One region of the Streptomyces sp. NPDC001843 genome, then DNA from elsewhere that is predicted to be linked to it. Evidence: riboswitches for the same ligand, from Rfam matches in the RefSeq annotation. Region 1 holds a riboswitch; the other holds the start of a gene.
What was found. A riboswitch is a leader RNA that binds a small molecule or an ion and turns the genes downstream of it on or off. The one in region 1 is predicted to bind cyclic di-AMP.
Positions count from the first base shown of each region.

Region 2: it holds a riboswitch for cyclic di-AMP, as region 1 does, so the genes downstream of both, ACFYZQ_RS39615 (transglycosylase SLT domain-containing protein) here and ACFYZQ_RS26175 (peptidoglycan DD-metalloendopeptidase family protein) in region 1, are expected to answer to the same signal.

Region 1 covers NZ_JBIATQ010000011.1:6,104-11,808, reverse strand. Annotated here, with positions in the region: gene ACFYZQ_RS26190 (Glu/Leu/Phe/Val dehydrogenase dimerization domain-containing protein) at 1-1,020, shown strand, start outside; gene ACFYZQ_RS26185 (TetR family transcriptional regulator C-terminal domain-containing protein) at 1,076-1,690, shown strand; gene ACFYZQ_RS26180 (SGNH/GDSL hydrolase family protein) at 1,735-2,520, opposite strand; gene ACFYZQ_RS26175 (peptidoglycan DD-metalloendopeptidase family protein) at 2,732-3,634, opposite strand; cyclic di-AMP (ydaO/yuaA leader) riboswitch at 3,639-3,796, opposite strand; gene ACFYZQ_RS26170 (alpha-galactosidase) at 4,103-5,705, opposite strand, start outside.
Region 2 covers NZ_JBIATQ010000031.1:7,841-13,545, forward strand. Annotated here, with positions in the region: gene ACFYZQ_RS39605 (outer membrane lipoprotein carrier protein LolA) at 1-811, opposite strand, end outside; gene ACFYZQ_RS39610 (polyprenyl synthetase family protein) at 1,052-2,062, opposite strand; cyclic di-AMP (ydaO/yuaA leader) riboswitch at 2,591-2,774, shown strand; gene ACFYZQ_RS39615 (transglycosylase SLT domain-containing protein) at 2,780-3,259, shown strand; gene ACFYZQ_RS39620 (HAD family hydrolase) at 3,277-4,098, opposite strand; gene fahA (fumarylacetoacetase) at 4,382-5,596, shown strand.

The DNA of each region.
Region 1 (5,705 bases):
ACGATGAAGGAGGCCCTGCACTACGACCCGGGGAGCCGGTACGTACCGCTGGGCGGCGCCAAGGGAGGCATCGACTGCGATCCGCGGGACCCGGGGGCGTACGGGCTGCTGGTGCGCTACCTGCGTGCGATGCGGCCGTACATCGAGAGCTGCTGGACCACGGGCGAGGACCTCGGTCTCACCCAGGACCTGGTCGACCGGGCGGCGGCCGAGGCGGGGTTGGTGTCGTCCGTGCAGGCCGTGTACCCGCTGCTCGACGACGAGGCGGCGGCCCGGCGGCGGCTGGCGGAGGCCTTCGCCGTCGAGGTGGACGGCATCGGCCTGGACGAACTGGCGGGCGGCTGCGGGGTGGCCGAGTCGGTGCTCGCCGCCCTGGACCGGACCGGGGTGCCCCGCGCGGGGACTCGGGTGGCGGTGCAGGGGCTGGGCACCATGGGCGGGGCGACGGCGCGTTTCCTCGCGCGCGCGGGTCTGCGGATCGTGGCCGTCGCGGACATCAAGGGAACGATCGCGAATCCGGCCGGCCTGGACGTCGAGGCGCTGCTCGCCGCGCGGGACGCGTACGGCACCGTGGACCGCGCCGTGCTGCGGCCCGGCGACCGTGAACTGCCCGGCGGGGCCTGGCTGTCCGCCGAGGCGGAGGTGCTGGTGCCGGCGGCGGTGTCGTACGCGATCGACGCGGCCGACCAGGACCGGATCACCGCACGCTGGATCGTCGAGGCGGCCAACATGCCGGTGCTGCCGGAGGCGGAGGAGGCGCTGTCCGCGCGTGGGGTGACCGTGCTGCCGGACGTGGTGGTCAACTCCGGCACCAACGCCTGGTGGTGGTGGACGCTGTTCGGGGACGTCGGCCCGGACGCGGAGGAGGCGTTCGCCCACATCCGGCGTTCGATGCGCGCCCTGGTCGATCTGATGCTGGCGCGCGCGGAGGCCGAAGGGACGACTCCCCGGGCCGCCGCGCACGCCATCGTGGCCGACCGGCTGCCGGTGATCACGGAACGTTTCGGGTGGTACCGCTGACCGGACGGCCGGACCGTGTCGCTGCGGCGCCCGGGCGACCGATTAGGGTGACCGCGTGGCGAGAGTGCGGTTGAGCGTGGCGGAACGGCGGGGGGAACTGCTGCGGGCCGCCGTCGAGCAGATCGAGGCGCGGGGTGTGGCGGCGGTGCGGATCGCCGACGTGGCCTCGGCGCTCGGCGTGAGCAACGCGCTGGTGCTGTACCACTTCTCGACGAAGGAGAAGCTGGTCGCCGCCGCCTTCGCGCACGCTGCCGAGGGCGATCTGGCGCATCTGCGGGGGCTGCTGGGGCGCCGTACCTCCGCGCTGCGCCGACTGCGGGCCGCCGTGCGCTGGTACGCGCCCACCGGTCAGGCCAAGGGCTGGCGGCTGTGGATCGAGGGCTGGGCGGTGGCGCTGCGCGAGCCCGCCCTGCGGGAGGTCACCCGGGATCTGGACCGGCAGTGGAAGGCGGCGATCGCCGAGGTCATCGCCGAGGGTGTCGACGCGGGAGAGTTCGTCTGCCCGGACCCGGCCGCCGCGGCCCTGCGCCTGACGGCTCTGCTCGACGGCCTCGCCGTCCAGTTGACCTCCTACGCGGGCGCGGTGCCCCGGTCCCGGACCCAGGAGTGGGTCGACGAGGCACTGGCCCGCGAACTGGGGGTGTCACGGGAGGCGTTGACCGGGCGTTAGCGCTCCGGGCGGGGCGGCGCCGCCGGCCCCGCCCGGAGCCCCGGTCAGGCCACCGAGGCGATGCGCGTCCTGATGTCGTCCGGGGACAGCGCGCCCTTGGCCGTCACATGATCGCCGGAGGACTCCCCGCGCAGACGGCGGCCGATCCACGGGACCAGGTACTCGCGGGCCCAGTGCACGTCGTCGCGGCGGATGTCGAGGGCGCCCCGGGCCGGGAGCGGGGGCCAGGGCTGCTCCGGGTCGGCCGGGACCTCGAGGCCGAGCACCTGGCCCGCGCGCAGGGCCACGCGCGTGTGCCCCTCGGGTGAGAGGTGCAGCCGGTCGTGGTCCCAGGCCCGCCGGTCCTGGACGGCCCTCAGGGACCACAGGTCGAGGACGGGACAGCCGTACCGGTCGGCGATGGCCCGGACATGGCCGTTGTACGTGGCGATCTTGCCGCGCAGATGCTTGAGCACGGGCACGCCACGGGTGTCGAAGCCGGTCGTCACCATGACCGTGCCGGCGACGGAGGCGAGCTGTGCCACCGCCAGCTCGAAGCGCTCGGCCACCTCGTCGGGATCGGTGCCGGGGCGGAGGATGTCGTTGCCGCCCGCGCAGAAGGACACCAGGTCCGGGGCGAGTTCGACGGCTCGCGGGAGCTGTTCGGCCACGATCTGGTCGAGCAGCCTGCCGCGTACCGCGAGGTTGGTGTACCTGAAGTCGCCCTCGGGCCGCCGGTCCGCGAGCAGCACCGCGAACCGGTCGGCCCAGCCGACGAACGCCCCGTCGGGGCCAGGGTCGCCCACGCCCTCGGTGAAGCTGTCCCCCACCGCCACGTACGACCCGATCACTGATCTGTTGTCACTCTTCGAATCGTCTGCCACATCGGACCATGATTCACCTTCCGATGTGACCTACGCGACCGTAATAAAGGCTTGACGGGCGGTGAGATAACCCACTTCGCCGACATGCGCCAGACGGGAATACGCCAACACGGGACGCACCGAAGGCCGGACCCGGGGATCGGGGGTCCGGCCTTCGGCGACCTGAGCGGCCCGTGGATCAGGCGACGGCGACGCCGTGCGAGCGGAGGTAGCCGACCGGGTCCACGTCCGAGCCGTAGTTCGGGGTGGTGCGGATCTCGAAGTGCAGGTGCGGGCCGGTCACGTTGCCGGTCGCGCCGGAGAGACCGAGCCGCTGCCCCACCGTCACCGTCTGGCCGGCCGAGACGGAGATGGAGGACAGGTGGCCGTACTGCGCGTAGTGGCCGTCGGCGAGCCTGATCACGACCTGGTTGCCGTAGGCGCCGCCCCAGCCGGCGGAGACGACCGTGCCAGCCCCCACGGCCTTGACCGGGGTGCCGGTCGGGACGACGAAGTCGACGCCCGTGTGGTAGCCGCTGGACCACATGCCGCCCGGCACGTGGTAACCGGTTCCTATGGTGGCGCCCACGACCGGGAGGGTGAAGCCGGTGGAGGCGGCCGACGCCACGGAGGACCGCGTGTCCGAGCGGGTCGCGGACCGGGGCGTGGACTGCGAGGCGGAGGGTCGGGTGGACGTGGCGGACTCGGTGCCGGTGTGCGCGGCCCGCTTGCCGATGCTCAGCTTCAGACCGGGGTGGATCAGCGAGGGATCGCTGCCGACGGCCTCGCGGTTGTCCGCGTAGAGCCGGTGCCAGCCGCCGCTCACGTTCTGCTCGTCGGCGATCTTCGAGAGGTAGTCACCGGCCCGCACCGTGTAGGTGTGCACGCCCGACCGGGCCGCGGAGGTCTCCTTCTGGGCCACCGGCACGGCCTGGACGGCCCCCTTGGGGGCGGACTCCTTGGCGGTGGACGCCGTGGCGGCATGGGCGCCGCCGGCTCCCATGAGGGGCAGGGCCAGCGCGGCGCCGCCGGTTCCGGCGACGGCGATCGAGCGGGTGAAACGCCGGTTCTTGGGACGGCGGTGCTTACCCTTCGCGGGCATGGCGAGTTCCTCTCCGGCGCCTGCGAGGTGAGCTGTCGGGTTCGGACTGGAGCTGCCCGGCCGCGCGCGGCGCGGCTTCACCCCGAGCCGTTCCGGAGACCGGAACAGGCAGTGTTGCCTGGTGGGTCCCCCGCTCCTGCCGTGCACGGGTGAGTGTCTGCGGGCCCCGGGCGGCGGCAGGATTCGGCGTTCCGTCCGGAGTGGTGGCGAAGGTAAGCGAGCGGGGCGCGAACGGACAAGCGAGTGGTTCCCGTCGACCGCGTTTGGCTTGATCCGTTTTGGGTAACCCCTGTCACCCTCCGTGAGCCCCCTCCGGGGTCACTCTTCAATTCCCCGGAAATCCCTACCGATTACGTGGACATGACGCGTGACGGACAGTCATGGATATGACGCTCCTCACGGAACGTACCTCCATGACCCTCTATTTCAGGCCTGGTTACCACAAAGAGCCCAATTGGGGCACAAGCATCAGATGCGGCGCAGGCGGACAACGGCCGCATCCAGATCGCCACGCAGGCGGGTGTCCAGTCCATGGTGCAGCAGCACGGCACCTCGGTGGACTTCGCCCGTTTCGCGGCATTCGTACGACGCCGTCGGATCGAGGCCGCGCAGCCGCACCGCCGGGACCGGCTCGCCGTACCGCTGCGCCTGGAGCCACGCCAGCACGACCGACTCGTCCCCGAGGGTGTACTGCACCGCGCTCAGCCCGCCCTCCGGCGGTCGCAGCCGGTACAGGTCGCCCTGCTGCACGACCGGGCGGATCTCCTTGTACAGCTCCACCCACTGGCGTGCCTCGGCGAGTTCCTCCTCCGTCCACTCAGAGAGGTCGCCGCCGACGCCAAGCACCCCGGCCATGGCGCTCACGAACCGGAAGCGCAGGCTGCTGACCCTCCCGTTGAGCTGGGTGTTCGGACTGTCGGTGACCCAGGCGGCCATCACCCGCGCGGGGTGGATCTGACTGAAGCCGTGCTGGATGGCGAGCCGGTCCAGCGGGTCGGTGTTGTCGGAGGTCCACACCTGGTCCGTGCGGCTCATCACGCCGAGGTCGATCCGGCCGCCGCCGCCCGAGCAGGACTCGAACGCCACACCGGGATGCGCCGCCCGCAGCCGGTCGAGGAGCGCGTAGAAGGCGCGGACGTGGTCCACCCACAGCCGCTGCGGATACGGCTCGCCCGGCCACCCGGCGTCGGTGAAGCAGCGGTTGAAGTCCCACTTCACATAGTCGACGGGGGCGCTGGACAGGAGGCCGTCCAGCTGCTGCCAGAGGTACTCCTGGACGTCCTCGCGGGCGAGGTTGAGGACGAGCTGGTTGCGGAACTCCGTCCGCTCGCGCCCGGATTGGTACTGCACCCAGTCGGGGTGGGCCCGGTACAGGTCACTGTCCGGGTTGACCATCTCCGGTTCGACCCAGATGCCGAACTGCATACCGAGGGCGTGCACATAGTCCGCGAGCGGCTTCAGGCCGTTCGGGAAGCGGTCGGGGTTGGGCGTCCAGTCGCCGAGCCCGGCCCGGTCGCTGGTACGGGCGCCGAACCAGCCGTCGTCGACCACGAACAGCTCGACACCGATCGCGGCGGCCCGCCGGGCGAGGGTCGCCTGCTGCTCCTCGGAGATGTCGAAGGTGGTGGCCTCCCAGGAGTTGAACAGGACGGGCCGGTCCCGGTCCGCGTCCGGGATGACGTGGGCCCGCTGGTAGGCGTGCCAGGCGCGGCTGGCGCCGCCGAAGCCGCCGTCGCTCCACAGGCCCGCGAAGACGGGCGTGGTGTAGGACTCCCCCGGCGCCAGCGTCAGCAGGCCCGAGTCGTCGTAACCGGCGCCGCCGGTGATCTGGACGCGCGCGTCCGGAAGTTGGGAGACCGCGATCCGCCAGGACCCCGACCAGCCGAGGGCGCAGCCGTAGACCTCGCCGTGCTCCTCGCCGGCGTCGGTGTGCAGGGCGACCCAGGGCAGGTGCTGGTGGCCGGTGTGACCGCGGCGGCTGCCGATCACCTTGTCGCCGTACGTGAGCGGGGCGCTGGTCAGCAGGGACTCGGCGGCCCAGCGGCCGTGCAGCTGGGACAGTCGCCAGCCG
Region 2 (5,705 bases), on a different contig from region 1:
AGCCCGCGTCCACCACGGCGGCGCCACCGCTCGCCGGGGTGAGGGTGAACTTCAGCGGCAGCCCTGTCTTCGCGTCCACCGCGATGCTGATCGCACCCACCGTGGTGCCGGACTGCTTCGGCTTGACGAGCAGCTTGTAGGCGTCCCGGCCGGCGACCTGGACGGTGCCGTCGACGGTCACGGACGTGGTGTCGTCGACGGACTTCAGGGCCTCGTCGGCGAAGTCCTTCGGCGTGGCGGGGGTCTTCTCCCGCCGCTCCTTGCCGTGCTGCTCGGCGGTGCCGTGGTACACCTCGTTGGACTTGCTGTCGTAGCCCCACACGTCCTTGCCGTCGTGGATGAGGCTGTACTCGGCGGCACGCTCGATCAGCGACACCTTCTGGCGGTCCGGCCCGTCGGCCGCCACGCGCAGGGTGTGGCTGCCCGTCAGCAGCTCGGTGAACTTGGACTGCGGGTCCGCCGACGATCCGCCGCCGCCCTGGCCGGCCCCGGACAGCAGGCCGCTCTCCAGGCCGCCGAGATCCGGCAGACCGAGGTCGGTGCTGACCCGCACCGTGCCGGAGAGCTGCTGCACGTCCGACTTGGCGATCTTGTCTATGAGCTGCTGAGCGGTGATCTTCGGCAGATCGGGGTCACCGGAGTCGGCGAGCGCCGGGACCAGCCCGATGGTCGCCGCCGCCACCCCCACCACCGCGACCGGAACGACGTAGCGGGCCGCCTTGCGGCGTCCGTCGACCGTGGTGTCGCCGGCCGTGGTGTCGCCGGCCGTGGTGTCGTCGGCCGTGGTGTCGTCGGATTCGTACGGTGCCATGTGTGCCTTACCTCCGTCGTCGGCGGCGGCCGTCCTCGCACATTTGGTCCCACCCTGAGCCGCCATTCTCACCCGAATCGGTGAGGAGTGGTGATTTCCGTGGTTTCCATCTGACCAAATCGGCCGTGAGGATGCGTCAGCCCCGGGAGGCAACTCGACGTACGCCTGCGGTATGACACCGGAAGGCGGGATCTCCACCTGACCCGTAGGGGTCGGGGGCACAAGTGAGCGGGACGCCCACTAACCGGCCCGGTGGACCACCGCGTCGCACAGTTCCATCAGCGCCGCCTTCGCGTCGCACTCGCGCAGTGGGGCGAGCGCGGCACGCGCGTCCTCCGCGTAGCGCACGGTGTCCCGGCGGGCCTGCTCCAGTGCCGGGTGGGTGCGCAGGCCGGCGAGGGCCTCGGCGTGCCGGGCGTCGTCGGTCAGGTCGGAGTCGAGCAGGCGGCACAGGGCGATGTCCTCGGCCAGCCCGAGCCTCGCGGCCCGTTCCCTGAGGCGCAGCACGGGCAGGGTCGGGATACCCTCGCGCAGGTCGGTGCCCGGGGTCTTGCCGGACTCGTGGGAGTCGGACGCGATGTCCAGGACGTCGTCCGCGAGCTGGAAGGCGACGCCGAGCCGCTCGCCGTACTGGGTGAGGACGTCCACCACGGTCTCGTCGGCCCCGGACATCATCGCGCCGAAACGGCAGGAGACCGCGACCAGCGAGCCGGTCTTGCCGCTCAGCACGTCCAGGTAGTGCTCGACCGGGTCCCGGCCGTCCTGCGGCCCTGCGGTCTCCAGGATCTGCCCGGTGACCAGCCGCTCGAACGCCAGGGCCTGCACCCGTACGGCCTCGGGGCCGAGGTCGGCGAGGATCTGCGAGGCGCGGGCGAAGAGGAAGTCGCCGGTGAGGACGGCGACGGAGTTGCCCCAGCGGGTGTTCGCGCTGTCCACGCCGCGGCGCACCGCGGCCTCGTCCATGACGTCGTCGTGGTACAGCGTCGCCAGGTGGGTGAGCTCGACGACGACGGCCGAGGGCACGATCCCGGGTGCGTACGGGTCCCCGAACTGCGCCGCGAGCATCACGAGCAGCGGCCTGAACCTCTTCCCGCCCGCACGCACGAGGTGCTGCGCGGCCTCGGTGATGAAGGGGACCTCACTCTTGGTGGCTTCGAGCAGGCCCTCCTCGACAGCCGCCAATCCGGCCTGGACATCGGCTTCCAGAGCCTGGTCCCGCACGCTCAGCCCGAATGGCCCGACGACGGTCACGAGGGGTCTCCTGTCTGCTGGTGTCTGCTGGCGATTACGCGGTTTGTCGATAGGTCGCTGCCCTCACTCGAGTCAGCGTATCCGGTCAGCTTTCGATCACCGAGGGCGCCCACGGTTACAGGCCGGGCGCTATCGGATCACGACCGTTATGTTTTCGATCGGTCGATAAGGACGGATATTTATCCGCTTACCCGGAAGTACGACTGAAGTGCCTCGCCTAAAGCAGCCGACTCCCACCGCCACGCCCACCGCGATTACCCGACGCCGCGCCCTTCATGCCCTATTTGCCGCGATTGCCATTTCGTGAATTGGGTCACTCCGCCCGACTGGAGGAGCCCACCACCTCAGCCCGCGTTTCTCCGTTCACCTATGGCCAGTTGAGGCTTGGCAGAAGCAAAGGATCAAGTGCCTCATACGCTACACAACAAGGTCAACTAGGACTTTGTGTGAATCCGACGCTTGTTTCGGACATGTGCTCTCGCATACGTTCCCGGCCGTCGGGCGGACGCCGAATCCTGCCGCCGCCCGTCACACCCATCGACGAACTCATTCGCGTACGGCAGGAGCGGGGGACCCAGGTAAGCCGCCGGTCCGGGCGACACCCGTCGTCCCGGAACGGCTCGGGGTGAAGTCGTGCCGTCTTCGGGCGGCACGGCCGGGCACCTCCCAGCCCGAACCCGACAGCTCACCTCGCAGGCGACGGAGAGGAACTTCGCCATGCCTGCTGCCGCTCAGCACCGCCCTGCCCGCTTCGCCCGCATCGCCCGCAAGCTCGCCGCCGCGGGCACCGGCGCCGCCGTGATCGCCCTCCCGCTGGTCGGAGCGACCAGCGCCTCGGCCGCCACGCCCACGCCCGCGCCCAGCACGGTCACGTACCCGAACAACCTGGACGGCTGGATCCGCGACTCGCTCGCGGTCATGGCGCGGCACGGCATCCCGGGTACGTACAACGGCATCTACCGCAACGTGATGCGCGAGTCCTCGGGCAACCCGCTGGCCATCAACCTCTGGGACTCCAACGCCGCCGCCGGCACCCCGTCCAAGGGCCTGCTGCAGGTCATCGCCCCGACGTTCAACGCCTACCACGTGTCCGGCACCTCGTGGGACATCTACGACCCGATCGCCAACATCACGGCCGCCTGCAACTACGCCGCCCACCGCTACGGCTCGATCGACAACGTGTACGGCGCGTACTGACCGGCTGACCGGTTCCCTCAAGGGAAGAGTCTTTCGAGGACGACGGCGATGCCGTCGTCCTCGTTCGACAGGGTGAGCTCGTCGGCCACCGCCTTCAGTTCCGGGTGGGCGTTGGCCATGGCCACACCGTGCGCGGCCCAGTCGAACATCGGGATGTCGTTCGGCATGTCCCCGAAGGCGACCGCCCTGTCGGGGCTCAGCCCGAGGTGGTCGGCGGCCAGCGCCAGCCCGGTCGCCTTGGTCACACCGCACGGCTGCAGCTCGACGGTTCCCGGTCCCGACATGGTGACCGTCGCCAGCGAGCCCACGGCCTCGCGGGCCGTGGCGGCCAACTCGTCGTCCGTCAGCGTGTGGTGCCGCAGCAGGACCTTGCTGATCGGCTCGCACCACAGGTCGTCGCGCCGCCGGACCCGTACGGCGGGCAGCGTCGGGTGGGGCATCAGATAGCCGGGTTCGATGAGCGTGAGCCCGTCCACCCCGTCCTGGTCGACGGCCGCGTACACCTCCCCGGCCTCGGCCTCGATCTTGCCGAGCGCGGTCTCGGCCAGCTCCCGGTCCAGGGTGACCGACCACAGCAGGCGGTCGGCGCCGGCGTCGTACACCTGTGCTCCCTGGGCACACACCGCGAGCCCCCTGCCGCCGAGGTCGTCGAGCAGCGGCCGCACCCGCGGTGCCGGGCGCCCGGTCACCACGAGGTGCCGGGCACCCGCCTCCCCGGCCCGCGCGAGGGCGGCCAGGGAACGGTCGGAGAGGGTGTCGTCGCCACGCAGGAGCGTTCCGTCGAGATCGGTCGCGACGAGGGTGAAGGCGGGGAGCGGATATCCGGGGGGTGCGGCCATGATCAGAGAATACGGACACCACGCCCCGGCAACTCACCGCTGTTTTCGGCCTCAGCCGTGCGCCGCCGCCAGGTGCTTCGCCAGACGAGGCGACGCCGGCTCGTGCCGTAGTAGGAAGCGCGTGACCGGGCCGCAGGACGCCGCGGCGGGAAAGCCTGTGGATCAGACACATCCGCCACCCTGCCCGGCACACTGCCAGGACTCGAGACTCACCCGTAACGTGTGGCCCGACCACATGCCACGGCCTGCAGTGATGGCACGGATGAGAGCGAGGCAGCACCCCATGCTCCCCTTCGACGTCCCCGAGGGCGATCCCTTCGGCCCGCACAACCTCCCCTACGGCGTCTTCTCCCCGGCCGGCTCGGACGAACAGCGCGTCGGTGTACGGCTCGGCGACCATGTCCTCGACGCGGGCGCGGCGGCGCGGGCGCTCGGCTCGCCCTACGCGTCCCTGCTCGCGCACCCCACCCTCAACCCGCTGCTGGCCGCCGGACGCACGGCGTGGTCGGACGTACGGCGGGCCCTGACCGCCTGGGTGACGGTGCCCGCGCACCGGGAGACCATCGAACCGCTGTTCCACTCCCTGTCCTCGGTGACCCTCCACCTGCCCTTCGAGGTCGCCGACTACGTCGACTTCTACTCCTCCGAGCACCATGCCCGGAACGCGGGCCACATCTTCCGCCCGGACGCCGAGGAACCGCTGACCCCCAACTGGAAGCACCTCCCGATCGGTTACCACGGCCGCTCCGGCACCGTGGTGGTGTCGGGCACCGACGTCGTACGGCCATACGGGCAGCGCAAGGCTCCAGGGGACCCGGCCCCTGTGTTCGGGCCCTCGACCCGCCTCGACATCGAGGCCGAGGTCGGCTTCGTCGTGGGCGTGCCCTCGAAGCGGGGCGAGCCGGTTCCGCTCGGCGACTTCCGCGAGCACGTCTTCGGGCTGACCCTGCTGAACGACTGGTCGGCGCGGGACATCCAAGCCTGGGAGTACGTCCCCCTCGGACCGTTCCTCGGCAAGTCCTTCGCCACGTCGGTGTCGGCGTGGATCACACCGCTGGAGGCCCTGGAGGACGCGCGCGTGGCGCCGCCCGAGCGGACCCACCCGGTGCTTCCCTACCTGGACGACTCCGGCGAGGAGCCCGGCGGCTACGACCTGCGGATCTCCGTCGCGATCAACGGCCATCCGGTGTCCGAGCCGCCCTTCTCCACCATGTACTGGACGGCCGCGCAGCAGTTGGCGCACATGACCGTGAACGGTGCGTCGCTGCGCACCGGTGACCTGTACGGGTCGGGGACCGTGAGCGGACCCGAGGAGCGGCAGCGCGGATCACTGCTGGAGCTGACCTGGAACGGGCGGGATCCGCTCGACCTCCCGGAGGGCAAGCGGACCTACCTGGAGGACGGCGACGTGGTGACGCTGTCGGCGTGGGCGCCCGGGGCGGACGGGGTCCGGGTGGGGCTGGGGGAGGTCAGCGGTCGGGTCGTAGCAAGCAGCTGACACAAATACGGGTCGCCACCTCCATCCCGTCCCGCGAGTTGGAGTCGGCGGGTCTGCTCCGCGCCCGACGGGGCGCGGGCACCCGCGTCGCCCCGCTGCCGGCCCGGTA